3 regions of the Bradyrhizobium sp. 142 genome follow, and region 3 is predicted to be linked to each of the others. Evidence: predicted binding sites of a transcription regulator. Region 3 holds the regulator's gene; each other region holds the start of a gene.
The links. Region 3 encodes PhoB, which activates phosphate uptake and scavenging genes when phosphate is short. Its sites were predicted from a motif close to TGTCATNNANCTGTCAT; they were not measured.

Region 1 (4,394 bases), on a different contig from region 3:
GGACGATCCACTGTTCGGCCAAGGCACGATCCGCGCGGACGGTCGCAAGCTCCATCCCGCCTATCTGTTCGAGGTCAAGAAGCCCGAGGAATCCAAGGGACCGTGGGACTACTACAAGCTCATCGGCACGACGCCGGCAGACCAGGCTTTCAGGCCGCTCTCGGACAGCGCCTGTCCGCTGGTGAAGAAGTAACGCCGACAGCGCCCGCTGGCGGGCGCTGTCAACAACAAAACGGGACCGGGTGCGGGATCGATGCAGGCTCTTTACGCTCAGCTACTGGTGGGATTGATCAACGGCTCGTTCTACGCGCTGCTCAGTCTCGGGCTTGCCGTGATCTTCGGCATGCTCAACATCATCAATTTCGCCCACGGCGCGCTCTACATGATGGGCGCGTTCGTCGCCTATTTCCTGCTCAACAATGATTATCTCAGCATTGGCTATTGGCCGGCATTGATTGTCGCGCCGATTGTCGTCGGTATTTTCGGCATGATCCTGGAGCGGACCATGCTGCAATGGTTGACCGGGCTCGATCACCTCTACGGCTTGCTGCTGACCTTCGGCATTGCGCTGATCGTGCAGGGCGTGTTCCAGAACTATTTCGGATCATCCGGCCTGCCTTACGCCATTCCGGACCAGCTCAAAGGCGGCATGAATCTCGGCTTCATGTTCCTGCCGGTCTATCGCGGCTGGGTCGTGGTGTTCTCGCTGGTGGTGTGCATCGCGACCTGGTTCCTGATCGAGAAGACGCGGCTCGGCGCATACTTGCGCGCCGCGACCGAAAATCCGACGCTGGTGCGCGCCTTCGGCGTCAATGTGCCGCGCATGATCACGCTGACCTATGGTCTCGGCGTCGGCCTTGCCGCGCTCGCCGGCGTGCTCTCGGCGCCGATCAACCAGGTGCGGCCGCTGATGGGCGCCGACCTCATCATCGTCGTGTTCGCGGTGGTCGTGATCGGCGGCATGGGCTCGATCATGGGGTCGATCATCACCGGCTTTGCGCTTGGCGTGATCGAGGGCCTGACCAAGTATTTTTATCCCGAGGCCTCCAACACCGTCGTGTTCGTGCTGATGGTGCTGGTGCTCCTGGTGAAGCCAACGGGATTGACGGGAAGGGCGGCCTGATATGACGGTCTTGACGGACGATACGCTGCCGGCAACCCCGCGCGCGGTACGCGACGAGATGATCGTGTTCGTGGTGATGGCGCTGCTGCTGGCCGCGGTGCCCTTCAGCGGCCTCTATCCGTTCTTCGTGATGCAGGCACTTTGCTTCGCGCTGCTCGCCTGTGCCTTCAATCTTCTGATCGGCTATGGCGGTCTGCTGTCGTTCGGTCACGCGATGTTCTTAGGCACCGCCGGTTATTGCAGCGCGCATGCGCTGAAGGTGTGGGCGCTGCCGCCGGAGCTCGGCATCCTCGTCGGCATCGCCGGCGCCTTCGTCCTCTCTATCGTGACCGGCTACATCTCGATTCGGCGCCAGGGCATCTATTTCTCGATGATCACGCTGGCGCTGTCGCAGCTGCTGTACTTTATCTACCTCCAGGCGCCGTTCACCCATGGCGAGGACGGCATCCAGGGCATTCCGCAAGGGCACATGTTCGGCGTCTTCGATCTCTCGAAGCCCACCGTCCTCTATTATGTCGTGCTGGTCGGCTTCCTCGCCGGCTTCCTGCTGATCTACCGCATCATCAACTCGCCATTCGGTGAGGTCCTGAAGTCGATCCGCGAGAACGAGCAGCGCGCGATCTCGCTGGGTTACCGGACCGACCAGTACAAGTTCCTGGCCTTCGTCCTGTCGGGCACGCTGGCCGGCTTCGCCGGTGCGCTGAAGGTGTTCGTGGCGCAGAACGCCTCGCTCACGGACGTGCACTGGTCGATGTCGGGCGAAGTGGTGCTGATGACGCTGGTCGGCGGTCTCGGCACCATCTTCGGCCCCGTGGTCGGTGCCTTCGCCATCATCGCCATGCAGCAATATCTGGCGGGCTTCGGCCAGTGGGTGACGGTGATCCAGGGCTCGATCTTCGTGATCTGCGTGCTTACCTTCCGCCGCGGCGTGGTTGGTGAAATCGCGCATTACTTCCGGCGCTCGCTCTAAGTCGTTGATAGAGTGCTGGTTTTGTTGGCGCGTGAAAGCGGTGGATGATCCGGCTCCGCTGGCGTGAGGTGGCACGCGCGCGGAACGAAAATGGTCTATGACAGTTTCGTGACGGCCCGGTCGGGCCGGGCCATGTCCAACCGGTAGACTATCCCCATGATGCGTTGGTTTCGCGCTTTCCTGCCCAAGGAAGAACGGTTCTTCGACCTGTTCGACCGCCATGCCAAGACCGTGATTCAGGGCTCCATCGCGCTCCAGGGGATGCTGAACGGGGGCGAGGAGACGCCGGTCTATTGCCAGCGCGTCAGTCAGTTCGAGAACGATGCCGACAACATCACCCGCGAGGTGCTGACGGCGGTGCGCCGCACCTTCATCACCCCGTTCGACCGCGGCGACATCAAGAACCTGATCACCTCGATGGACGACGCCATCGACCAGATGCAGCAGACGGCGAAAGCGGTGATGCTGTTCGAGGTCCGAACCTTCGAGCCGCCGATGCGGGAGATCGGCGGGCTTTTGATCGAATGTGCCAATCTGGTCGGACGCGCGCTGCCGCTGATGCAGGCGATCGGCCAGAACGTCGCCATGCTGACGGCGATCACGGAGGAGCTGGGCAAGCTGGAAGGCCGCGTCGATGATCTCCACGACATCGGGTTGAAGGAGTTGTTCCTGAAGCACCGCGACGGCAGTGCAATGAATTTCATCGTCGGTGCCGAGATCTACGACCACCTCGAAAAGGTGGCCGATCGCTTCGACGACGTCGCGAACGAGATCAACAGCATCGTCATCGAGCAAGTCTAGAGCATGATCCGGAAAAGTGCGCGGCGGTTTGCCTTCGCGACAAACGCAGCAGGCGTTTGCGCGGAGATCATGCTCAATCTTTAAAGCAGGGGCGCGCCGTGGATGCTGCGTTGGGTCTACCCGTCCTGGTCGGACTGATCGCCGTCGCGCTGCTGTTCGACTTCCTGAACGGCCTGCATGATGCCGCCAACTCGATCGCGACCATCGTCTCGACCCGCGTGCTGCGGCCGCAATTCGCGGTGTTCTGGGCCGCGTTCTTCAATTTCGTCGCCTTCATGGTGTTTGGGCTGCACGTCGCCCAGACCATCGGCACCGGCATCATCGATCCCGCGATCGTCGATGCGCAGGTGATCTTTGCAGCTCTCGTCGGCGCCATCGTCTGGAATGTGGTCACCTGGGCGCTCGGCATCCCGTCATCGTCGTCCCATGCCCTGATCGGCGGGCTCGTCGGTGGCGGCATGGCCAAGGCCGGGATTTCGGCGGCGGTGTGGGGTGGATTAAGCAAGACCGTGCTGGCCATCGTGCTGTCTCCGCTGGTCGGATTCCTGCTTGCGATGCTGCTGGTTGCGATCGTGTCCTGGGCTTCGGTGCGCTCGACGCCGTTTGCGGTCGACCGCGCCTTCCGCATCCTGCAATTCGCCTCCGCCTCGCTTTATTCGCTCGGTCACGGCGGTAACGATGCTCAAAAGACCATGGGCATCATCGCCGTGCTGCTCTATTCGCAGGGCCATCTCGGCAGCGAGTTCTTCGTGCCGTTCTGGGTGGTGCTGTCCTGCCAGGCGGCGATGGCGATGGGCACGCTGATGGGGGGCTGGCGCATTGTCCGCACCATGGGGTTGCGCATCACGAAACTGACGCCGATGCAGGGGTTTTGCGCCGAGACCGGCGGCGCGGTGACCCTGTTCATGGCGACATTCCTTGGGGTTCCCGTGTCGACCACCCATACCATCACCGGCGCGATCGTCGGCGTTGGCGCCGCCCGCCGCCTCTCGGCGGTGCGCTGGAACGTCGCCAGTTCGATCGTCTATGCCTGGGTGATCACGATGCCGGCCTCCGCGATTGTCGCGGCGCTGACCTGGTGGGCGGTCAAGATTTTCGTCAAGTAACCAGCTTCAGCCCGACAATGCCGGCGATGATCAGTCCGATGCTGGCGAGGCGAAATGCGGTCGCTGGTTCGCCGAAGAGGACGATGCCGAGCGTCGCGGTGCCGACTGCACCGATGCCGGTCCAGACCGCATAGGCGGTTCCAATCGGAAGCGTCTTCAGTGCGAGCCCAAGCAGGACGATGCTGCAGGCCATGGCCGCAAGCGTGAGGACGGACGGAACGAGCCTGGTAAAACCCTCGGTATATTTGAGGCCGATCGCCCAGGAGACCTCCAGCAGGCCGGCGACGAACAGGATGCTCCAGGCCATGACGACCCTCCGCTCAAGCAGGGTCGTCCCCGCGTGTGATGCACTGATGGGCGGGAAGGACGTCCTTCCCAAGGGCGATATGGGGCT
Region 2 (4,394 bases), on a different contig from region 3:
CCGGTGATGTGGGCGAGGCCCTTGACCGCACCGGTCTCGCGGATGGCGCGCAGGCAGGACCTGACGTAGAGCCGTGTCGGCGTCAGCAGCGCACCGCCGAGCGTCATGACCGGCGCAAACGGGGCCTGTGCGGCGAAGCCGAGGCCGGACCGCTCGACGATCTTTCGCACCAGCGAGAAGCCGTTGGAATGCACGCCCGACGAGGCCAGCCCGATCACGGCGTCGCCCGCGGCGATGTCCCTGCGCGGCAGCAGCGTGCCCCGCTCGGCGGCGCCGACGGCAAAGCCGCCGAGGTCATAATCGCCATCCTTGTAGAGGCCGGGCATTTCGGCAGTCTCGCCGCCGATCAGGGCACAGCCCGATTCCCGGCATCCCTCGGCAACGCCCGCGACGATCGCAGCGGTCGCCTCCGGATCGAGCTTGCCGCAGGCAAAATAATCCAGGAAGAACAGCGGCTCGGCGCCCTGCACCACGAGGTCGTTGACGCTCATGGCGACGAGGTCGATGCCGATGCCGCCATGAAGGCCGGTCTCGATCGCGATCTTGACCTTGGTGCCCACGCCATCGGTCGCGGCGACCAGGATGGGATCCTTGAAACCGGCCGCTTTGAGGTCGAACAGGCCGCCAAAGCCGCCGATCTCGGCGTCGGCACCCGCGCGTGCGGTGGCGCGCACCATCGGCTTGATCAGGTCGACCAGGCGGTTGCCCGCATCGATATCGACGCCTGAATCGGCGTAAGTGAGGCCGTTTTTGCGGTCGGTCATGCCCGATTTCCAGTGGGTTTGCGGCTGGTTACGTCGAATTCCGGGGACACGCAATGGCTCGCATGGCGCGCTGCCCTATACTATGTAGATATCAACCGGTTCGGCCTTCAAACGGGCCGGATTCGAGGTCAGGCCGGGTGCCGGGAAGCGCCGCGTGAGTATTCCGAACATCATTACCCTGGGCCGCATCATGCTGGTCCCGATTATTGTCTGGGCCATCGTGTCGAGCCAAATGGAGGTGGCGTTCGCCGTCTTCCTGATCGCCGGCATAAGCGATGCCGTCGACGGCTTCCTCGCCAAGCGGTTCAACATGACGAGCGAGCTCGGCGCCCTGCTCGACCCGCTTGCGGACAAGGCGCTGTTGGTCTCGATCTACATGGCGCTCGGCATCTGGGGCGCGATTCCGCGCTGGATCGTGATCCTGGTGGTGTCGCGGGACATCATGATCGTGGCGGCCGTGATCGTCTCCTGGCTATTCGACAAGCCGGTCGAGATGAAGCCGTCGAAGGTGTCCAAGCTCAACACTGTGGCCCAGGTGGCCTTCGCGGCGCTGGTATTGGCCGCGCTTGCGTTCGGCTTCAAGGCGCAGCCCTATGATATAATTCTAATGAGCCTCGTCACCGTCTTCACGCTCTCCTCCGTGTCGCTCTATCTCGTTGAGTGGCTGCGGCACATGAGCACCATCGAAGGCAAATGAGCCGGGATAAGCCCCCGCAAAAGGCCAACTCGCGCTCGATACGTCTACTCTTTCAACTGAAGCCGGCCGTCCGGCATGGAGCAAAGCAAGCGTGGCAGGCCGCGTTCATCCCCGACAATTGGCGTTTTCACTTCCGCATGCGGAAAGCCTGAGCCGGGACAATTTCCTCGAAGGTCCCGCCAATGCGGCCGGTCTCGGCCTGATCGACAGTTGGCCGGAATGGCCGAACCGGATCATGTGGCTGGCCGGCCCCGAAGGAAGCGGCAAGAGCCATCTCGGAGCGATCTGGGCCGAGGACGCCGGCGCCCGCTCGACCACGGCGAATGCGCTGATCCCCGCGAGCGTGCCCGGCGCGCTCGCGACCGGCGCCTTGGTGGTCGAGGATCTCAAGGCAAAGGAATTCGACGAGCGCGCCGTCTTCCATCTGATGAACCTCGCGCGTGAAGACGGCGCCTACGTCCTCTTCACCGGACGCGAGGTGCCTGCTGCCCTCGACATCGAACTGCGCGACCTGCGCTCCCGGTTGCGGGCTGTTCCCGTGGTCTCGCTGTTGCCGCCAGACGACCAGCTGTTCCGCGGCCTGATCGTCAAGTTCTGCGCCGACCGCCAGCTCGCCGTTGACGAGACCGTGGTCAGCTACCTCACCACCCGCCTCGAGCGGTCCTCAGCAGCCGCCCGCCAGGCTGTGGAATTGCTCGACAGCGAGGCGCTGCGGCTCGGCCGTCCCGTCACCCGGGCGCTCGCCGCCGAGCTGCTGCGCGACGCCTGAGTCGGCTCCCCATCCACAGCGCTTGACGCGGCGCGCCGGCGGAACGTCAATGTCATCGAAACGTCATCGCACTCACACATGCTCGCGCCGGTTTTGCGCATAAGTCGCAAAGTGAGGCGAAACAGGATGGATCGGCTTCTGATGGACTCTGCGCAAGTCATTGAAATTAAAGAAAAAACTCAAGAATTCGAAGGCCAGCCGACGATCGCTTCGAGCCCCGAGCGGTTCATCAACCGCGAGCTATCGTGGCTGCATTTCAACCGGCGCGTCCTGGAGGAATCGGTCAATCCCAGCCACCCCGTGCTGGAGCGGGTGCGATTCCTGTCGATTTCGGCGAATAATCTCGACGAATTCTTCATGGTCCGCGTCGCCGGCATCAAGGCCCAGGTGCGCGAGGGTATTGCCGAGCGCAGCCCGGACGGCTTGACCCCGTCCGAGCAGCTCGCCCTGATCAACCAGACTGTCTCCAAGCTGGCCTCCGACCAGCAGGCGATCTGGCGCGGCCTGCGCGGCTCGCTGGCCGACGTCGGCATCGTCCTGGTGGACGGCAAGGAGGTCACTAAGGCGGAGCGGACCTGGATCGAGGACTACTTCCTCGCCAACGTGTTCCCGCTGCTGACGCCGCTCGCGATCGACCCGGCCCATCCCTTCCCGTTCATTCCGAGCCTCGGCTTCACCATCGCGCTCCAGCTCACGCGCGCCGCCGACGGCAAGCAAATGAACGCGCTGATCCGCATGCCCGGCAAGATCGACCGCTTCATCCGCCTGCCGGCCGACGGCACGGTGCGGCTAATCACCCTGGAGCAAGCGACTGCCCTGTTCATCAATCGCCTATTCCCCGGCTACAACCTGCACGGCCAGGGCGCCTTCCGCATCATCCGCGACTCCGAGCTGGAAATCGAGGAAGAAGCCGAAGACCTCGTCCGCCTGTTCGAGACCGCGCTGAAGCGTCGTCGCCGCGGTTCGGTGATCCGGCTCGAGATCGACGCCAAGATGCCGGAGCAGCTGCGCAGCTTCGTGCAGCACGCGCTGTCGGCCGCTGACGACGAGGTGTTTCTGGTCGACGGCGTGCTCGCCATGAACGAGCTGTCCCAGCTCACCCGCCTCGACCGGCCCGACCTCGAATTCACGCCTTACGTGCCACGCCATCCCGAGCGCGTGCGCGAGCACGGCGGCGACATTTTTGCCGCGATCCGGCAGAAGGACTTGGTCGTCCATCACCCCTACGAATCCTTCGATGTGGTGGTGCAGTTCCTCCAGCAGGCCACGCGCGATCCGGACGTCGTCGCGATCAAGCAAACGCTCTACCGCACCTCCAACAACTCGCCGATCGTGCGTGCGCTCGCGGAAGCCGCGGAAGCCGGCAAGTCGGTCACCGCGCTGATCGAGCTGAAGGCGCGATTCGACGAAGAGGCCAACATCCGCTGGGCGCGCGACCTCGAACGCGCCGGCGTCCAGGTGGTCTACGGCTTCCTCGAACTCAAGACCCACGCCAAGCTGTCGATGGTGGTGCGCCGCGAAGGTGGCAGCCTCACCACCTATGTCCATACCGGCACCGGCAACTATCACCCGGTGACCGCGCGCATCTACACCGACCTCTCCTACTTCACCTCGGAGCCGACCATCGGCCGCGACGCCGCGCGCGTGTTCAACTTCATCACCGGCTATGCGGCGCCAAGCGATCTCGAAAAGATGGCGGTGTCGCCGCTGACCCTGCGCAAGCGCATCATCCAGCACATCCAGGGCGAGACCGAGCATGCCCGGCACGGCAAGCCGGGCGCGGTCTGGATGAAGATGAATGCGCTGGTCGACCCCGACATCATCGACGCGCTCTACGAAGCGTCACAGGCCGGCGTCCAGGTCGAGCTCGTGGTGCGAGGCATCTGCTGCCTGCGGCCTGGCATTCCGGGCCTGTCGGAAAACATCCGCGTCAAGTCGATCATCGGACGCTTCCTGGAACACGGCCGAATCTACTGCTTCGGCATGGGCCAGGGCCTGCCGAGCGCGAAAGCGGCTGTGTATATCTCGTCCGCCGACATGATGCCGCGCAACCTCGACCGCCGCGTCGAGGTGCTGTGTCCGTTGCAAAATCCCACGGTGCATCAGCAGGTTCTCGAACAGATCATGGTCGCGAACCTGAAGGACAATGAGCAGAGCTGGCAAT
Region 3 (4,394 bases):
ACTTCGTCATCCGCGGTCTCTGCATCGCCGCCGCCGCCTTCGGCGTCACCTGGCTCGCCCTGATCCTGATCACGCTGCTCTACAATGGTTTGGCCGGCCTCAACGTCCAGCTCTTCACCGAGAATACGCCGCCGCCTGGCTCGACCGAGGGCGGCCTGCTCAACGCCATCGTCGGCTCGCTGATGATGACCGTGATCGGCGTCGGCATCGGCGCGCCGCTCGGCATGTTCGCCGGCACCTATCTCGCCGAATACGGCCGCAACGACCGGCTGACGTCGGTGATCCGGTTCATCAACGACATCCTGCTCAGCGCGCCCTCGATCATCATCGGGCTGTTCATCTATGGCGCGGTGGTGGTGCCGATGCGCGGCTTCTCGGCGATCGCGGGCGCGCTGGCGCTCGCCGTGATCGTGATTCCGGTGGTGCTGCGCACGACCGAGGATATGCTGCTGCTGGTGCCGAATGCGCTGCGCGAGGCCGCCTCTGCGCTCGGCCTGCCGCGTTCGCTGGTGATCAAGCGCATCGCCTATCGCTCGGCGCGCTCGGGCCTCATCACCGGCGTGCTGCTGGCCACCGCCCGCGTCGCCGGCGAGACCGCGCCTTTGCTGTTCACCGCGCTGTCGAACCAGTTCTTCAGCCTGAGCCTGAACAAGACGATGGCCAACCTGCCGGTCACCATCAACAACTTCGTGCAGAGCCCCTATGCCTACTGGAAGCAGCTGGCCTGGAGTGGGGCGCTGCTCATCACGCTGACCGTTCTTGCCCTGAATATTGGCGCGCGCATCCTTGGCGCCGAGAGGACCGCAAAATGAGTGATCTGTCCGTATCCATGAGCGCGTCCGGCGGCCTGCCCCAGGCGCCGGTGCTGCCCGAGGCGCCCCCCAAGGTGACGGTGCGCAAGCTGAACTTCTATTACGGCGAGCACCATGCGCTGAAGAACATCGACCTGACGCTCGGCACCAACCGCGTTACGGCGTTCATCGGCCCGTCGGGCTGCGGCAAGTCGACCCTGCTGCGCATCTTCAACCGGATGTATGATCTGTATCCCGGCCAGCGCGCCACCGGACAGCTCATGCTCGACCAGACCAACATTCTCGATCCCCGGCTCGACCTCAACCTGCTGCGCGCACGCGTCGGCATGGTGTTCCAGAAGCCGACGCCGTTCCCAATGACGATCTACGAGAACATCGCCTTCGGCATCCGCCTCTATGAGAGGATCTCGAAATCCGAGATGGACGACCGGGTCGAGAAGGCGCTGCGCGGCGGCGCGCTCTGGAACGAGGTCAAGGACAAGCTCAACGCCTCGGGCCTGTCGCTCTCCGGCGGCCAGCAGCAGCGCCTCTGCATCGCCCGCACGGTCGCGGTGCGGCCCGAGGTGATCCTGTTCGACGAGCCCTGCTCGGCGCTGGACCCGATCTCGACCGCCAAGGTCGAGGAGCTGATCCAGGAGCTCTCCGAGAACTACACGATCGCGATCGTCACCCACAACATGCAGCAGGCGGCCCGCGTCTCCGACAAGACCGCCTTCATGTATCTCGGTGAATTGATCGAGTTCGACGACACCAGCAGGATCTTCACGTCACCGAGCGATCGGCGTACGCAGGATTACATCACCGGCCGGTTCGGCTGAGGAGACGGGACATGGTTTCTGAACATACCGCAAAGGCGTTCGACACCGACCTCCAGGAGCTCACCCGGCTGGTCGCCGAGATGGGCGGGATTGCCGAGCGCATGATCGTGGAGTCCGTCGATGCGCTGATCCGGCGCGACGTCGCGCTCGGTCAGCGCGTCGTCACCATCGACGCCGAGCTCGACATCCTCCAGAGGCGCATCGAGGAGCGTGCGGTGCTCACCATCGCTCGCCGCCAGCCGATGGCGGTTGACCTGCGCGAGATCGTCGGCGCCATGCGCGTTGCGACCGATCTCGAGCGCATTGGCGACCTCGCCAAGAACATGGGCAAGCGCGTCGCGGCGCTGGAGACGGACTTCCATCCGCTGAAGCTGTTCCGCGGCCTGGAACACATGACCGACCTCGTGCAGCAGCAGGTCAAATCGGTGCTGGACGCCTATGCCGCGCATGATCTGCCGGCGGCGATGGCGGTGTGGAAGGGCGACGAGGAAGTCGATGCCATCTGCACCTCGCTGTTCCGCGAACTCCTCACCTACATGATGGAAGATCCACGCAACATCTCGTTCTGCATCCACCTGATGTTCTGCGCCAAGAACATCGAGCGCATCGGCGACCACGCCACCAACATTGCCGAGACCGTGTTCTACATGATCGAGGGTCAGGCCATCACCGACAAGCGGCCGAAGGGCGACATGACGACCTTCGCCACCACGGTTCCGAATACCTAAAGACTCAAGGGAGCAACGAGCCCATGGGCGCACGCATTATGGTGGTTGAGGACGAGGAAGCTCTGACAGAGCTTCTCCGCTACAACCTCGAAGGCGACGGCTATGACGTCGAGACGGTGATGCGCGGCGACGACGCCGACACCCGCCTCAAGGAGCATATCCCCGACCTGATCGTGCTCGACTGGATGCTGCCGGGGTTGTCCGGCATCGAGCTGTGCCGGCGGCTTCGCACCCGGCCCGAGACCAAGCAGCTCCCGATCATCATGCTCACCGCCCGCGGCGAGGAGAGCGAGCGGGTGCGGGGATTGGCGACCGGCGCCGACGACTACATCGTCAAGCCGTTCTCGGTGCCGGAGCTCCTGGCGCGGGTGAAGGGCCTGCTCAGGCGCGCAAGCCCGGAGCGGCTTGCCACCGTGCTCGCCTTTGGCGACATCGAACTCGATCGCGACAAACGTCGCGTCGCGCGCTCAGGCCGTCCGATTGATCTTGGTCCGACCGAATATCGTCTGCTGGAGTTCTTCCTGGAGCACCCCGGCCGGGTGTTCTCGCGCGAGCAGCTGCTCGACAGCGTCTGGGGCCGCGACATCTATATCGACGAGCGTACCGTCGACGTGCACATCGGCCGCCTTCGCAAGCTGCTCAATCTCGGCCGCGAGCAGGACCCCATCCGCACCGTCCGCGGCGCCGGTTACGCACTGGACGATCGTTTTGCGAAAGCGGAGCAGGCGTAGGCCTTTGCGAGCTGATTTAGCGAGCTGCCGCTACACTCTCAGCCGTCGTCCCGGACAAGCGTAACGTTTGCAACGCGCAGCGTTGTCCAGAGCGGAGCGCAGATCCCGGACCCATAGCCACAGGGAGTGGTTGTTGCGCAAAAAAGGTAACTCCGAGTCCCCGTAACCACATCTTGCGGTGGCCATGGATCCCGGATCTGCGCGCGCTTGAGGCGCGCTTGTCCGGGAGACACTGAGTGATTTGCGCGGTCATCGTGTGACGGCGCTATCCTTGCAGTCAGCTAATCCGCCAGCTTACCGCGGCCCGGGCTTGGACGGTGCACGCCTGCGGTCCGCCGCCGGCTGGTACGCGACGCGCGAGTGCTGGGCGCAATAGGGCAGGCCGGACAGCGCCCTGCCGCCGCAGAAGAAGAAATCGGGGCTCGAGGGATCGCCGACCGGCCAGTGACAGGTCGCCTCGTTCAATTCCAGCAACGACAGCCGCTGGCTCATCGGCACCACGTTGTCGTAGGTGACCGGATCCGGCTCCACCTCGACCTCGAAGGCCTGCGCCAGCGCCGTATTGCCGCGCGAGATCGGACGGTTCACCCGCATCATGTGCTGCGCCGGGCGCGCCTTGCGCGGCCGGGGAGCAGCGGATGAAGGGCTCTTGGCGCGGCCGGACAGGCCGAGCCGGTGCACCTTTCCGATCACGGCGTTGCGGGTCACATTGCCGAGCTCCGCCGCGATCTGGCTGGCCGAAAGTCCGGCCTCCCAGAGCTTCTTCAGCTGCTCGACGCGATCATCCGACCAGGTCAAAACCGTCATTGCACCCTTTCCCTCGCTGCGCGCCTGCCATACCGGCTCACAGCGAATGCCTAAGCTTTGAAAAACCCGTGCCGCCAGAATCCCTTAAGGCTCGCCGGGCGCACCAGATGCGCCCGAACGTTTACGCCGGTACATGAGGACTTAGAGATCAGAACCGCTGCACGAGATGTCGTATCTGACAAGCCAAACGCTACAATATGGCGTGACTCACGCGCAAGAGTCCGCCGACTCGCTTCCACATGTTCCGTGGCTAAAACTCGCAAAATCGGCACCGCAAGACTACGGATTCAGCGTTTCGCGAGGCTTTCCGGGCGGCATTGACACCGGTTTTACCAAGCATAAGATAGTACTACGTGCCGCCCTTAAAAGGCGGCACGTTTCGTTTTTCGGGCCGGTCAATGGTGCGCTGCGTAAGCGCGTTGAGGCCGGCCTCAACATCCAAGTGACCGTCATGACCAACAGCGCCGCGCCGCATCTGCTTCCCGTTTTCGCCAGGGC

Region 1: a site for PhoB is predicted at 2,191-2,207, ahead of IVA82_RS34365 (DUF47 domain-containing protein). Genes of this name have one in related genera too.
Region 2: a site for PhoB is predicted at 2,281-2,297, ahead of IVA82_RS14420 (RNA degradosome polyphosphate kinase). Genes of this name have one in related genera too.

What each region holds. Positions count from the first base shown of each region.
Region 1 covers NZ_JADPKQ010000374.1:63,369-67,762, reverse strand. Annotated here, with positions in the region: gene IVA82_RS34380 (ABC transporter substrate-binding protein) at 1-193, shown strand, start outside; gene IVA82_RS34375 (branched-chain amino acid ABC transporter permease) at 254-1,123, shown strand; gene IVA82_RS34370 (branched-chain amino acid ABC transporter permease) at 1,125-2,093, shown strand; gene IVA82_RS34365 (DUF47 domain-containing protein) at 2,250-2,894, shown strand; gene IVA82_RS34360 (inorganic phosphate transporter) at 2,993-4,000, shown strand; gene sugE (quaternary ammonium compound efflux SMR transporter SugE) at 3,993-4,307, opposite strand.
Region 2 covers NZ_JADPKQ010000144.1:34,767-39,160, forward strand. Annotated here, with positions in the region: gene purM (phosphoribosylformylglycinamidine cyclo-ligase) at 1-764, opposite strand, end outside; gene IVA82_RS14410 (CDP-alcohol phosphatidyltransferase family protein) at 919-1,461, shown strand; gene IVA82_RS14415 (DnaA/Hda family protein) at 1,553-2,230, shown strand; gene IVA82_RS14420 (RNA degradosome polyphosphate kinase) at 2,372-4,394, shown strand, end outside.
Region 3 covers NZ_JADPKQ010000173.1:20,242-24,635, forward strand. Annotated here, with positions in the region: gene pstA (phosphate ABC transporter permease PstA) at 1-812, shown strand, start outside; gene pstB (phosphate ABC transporter ATP-binding protein PstB) at 809-1,630, shown strand; gene phoU (phosphate signaling complex protein PhoU) at 1,642-2,358, shown strand; gene phoB (phosphate regulon transcriptional regulator PhoB) at 2,382-3,089, shown strand; gene IVA82_RS16280 (GcrA family cell cycle regulator) at 3,384-3,896, opposite strand; gene IVA82_RS16285 (aspartate aminotransferase family protein) at 4,348-4,394, shown strand, end outside.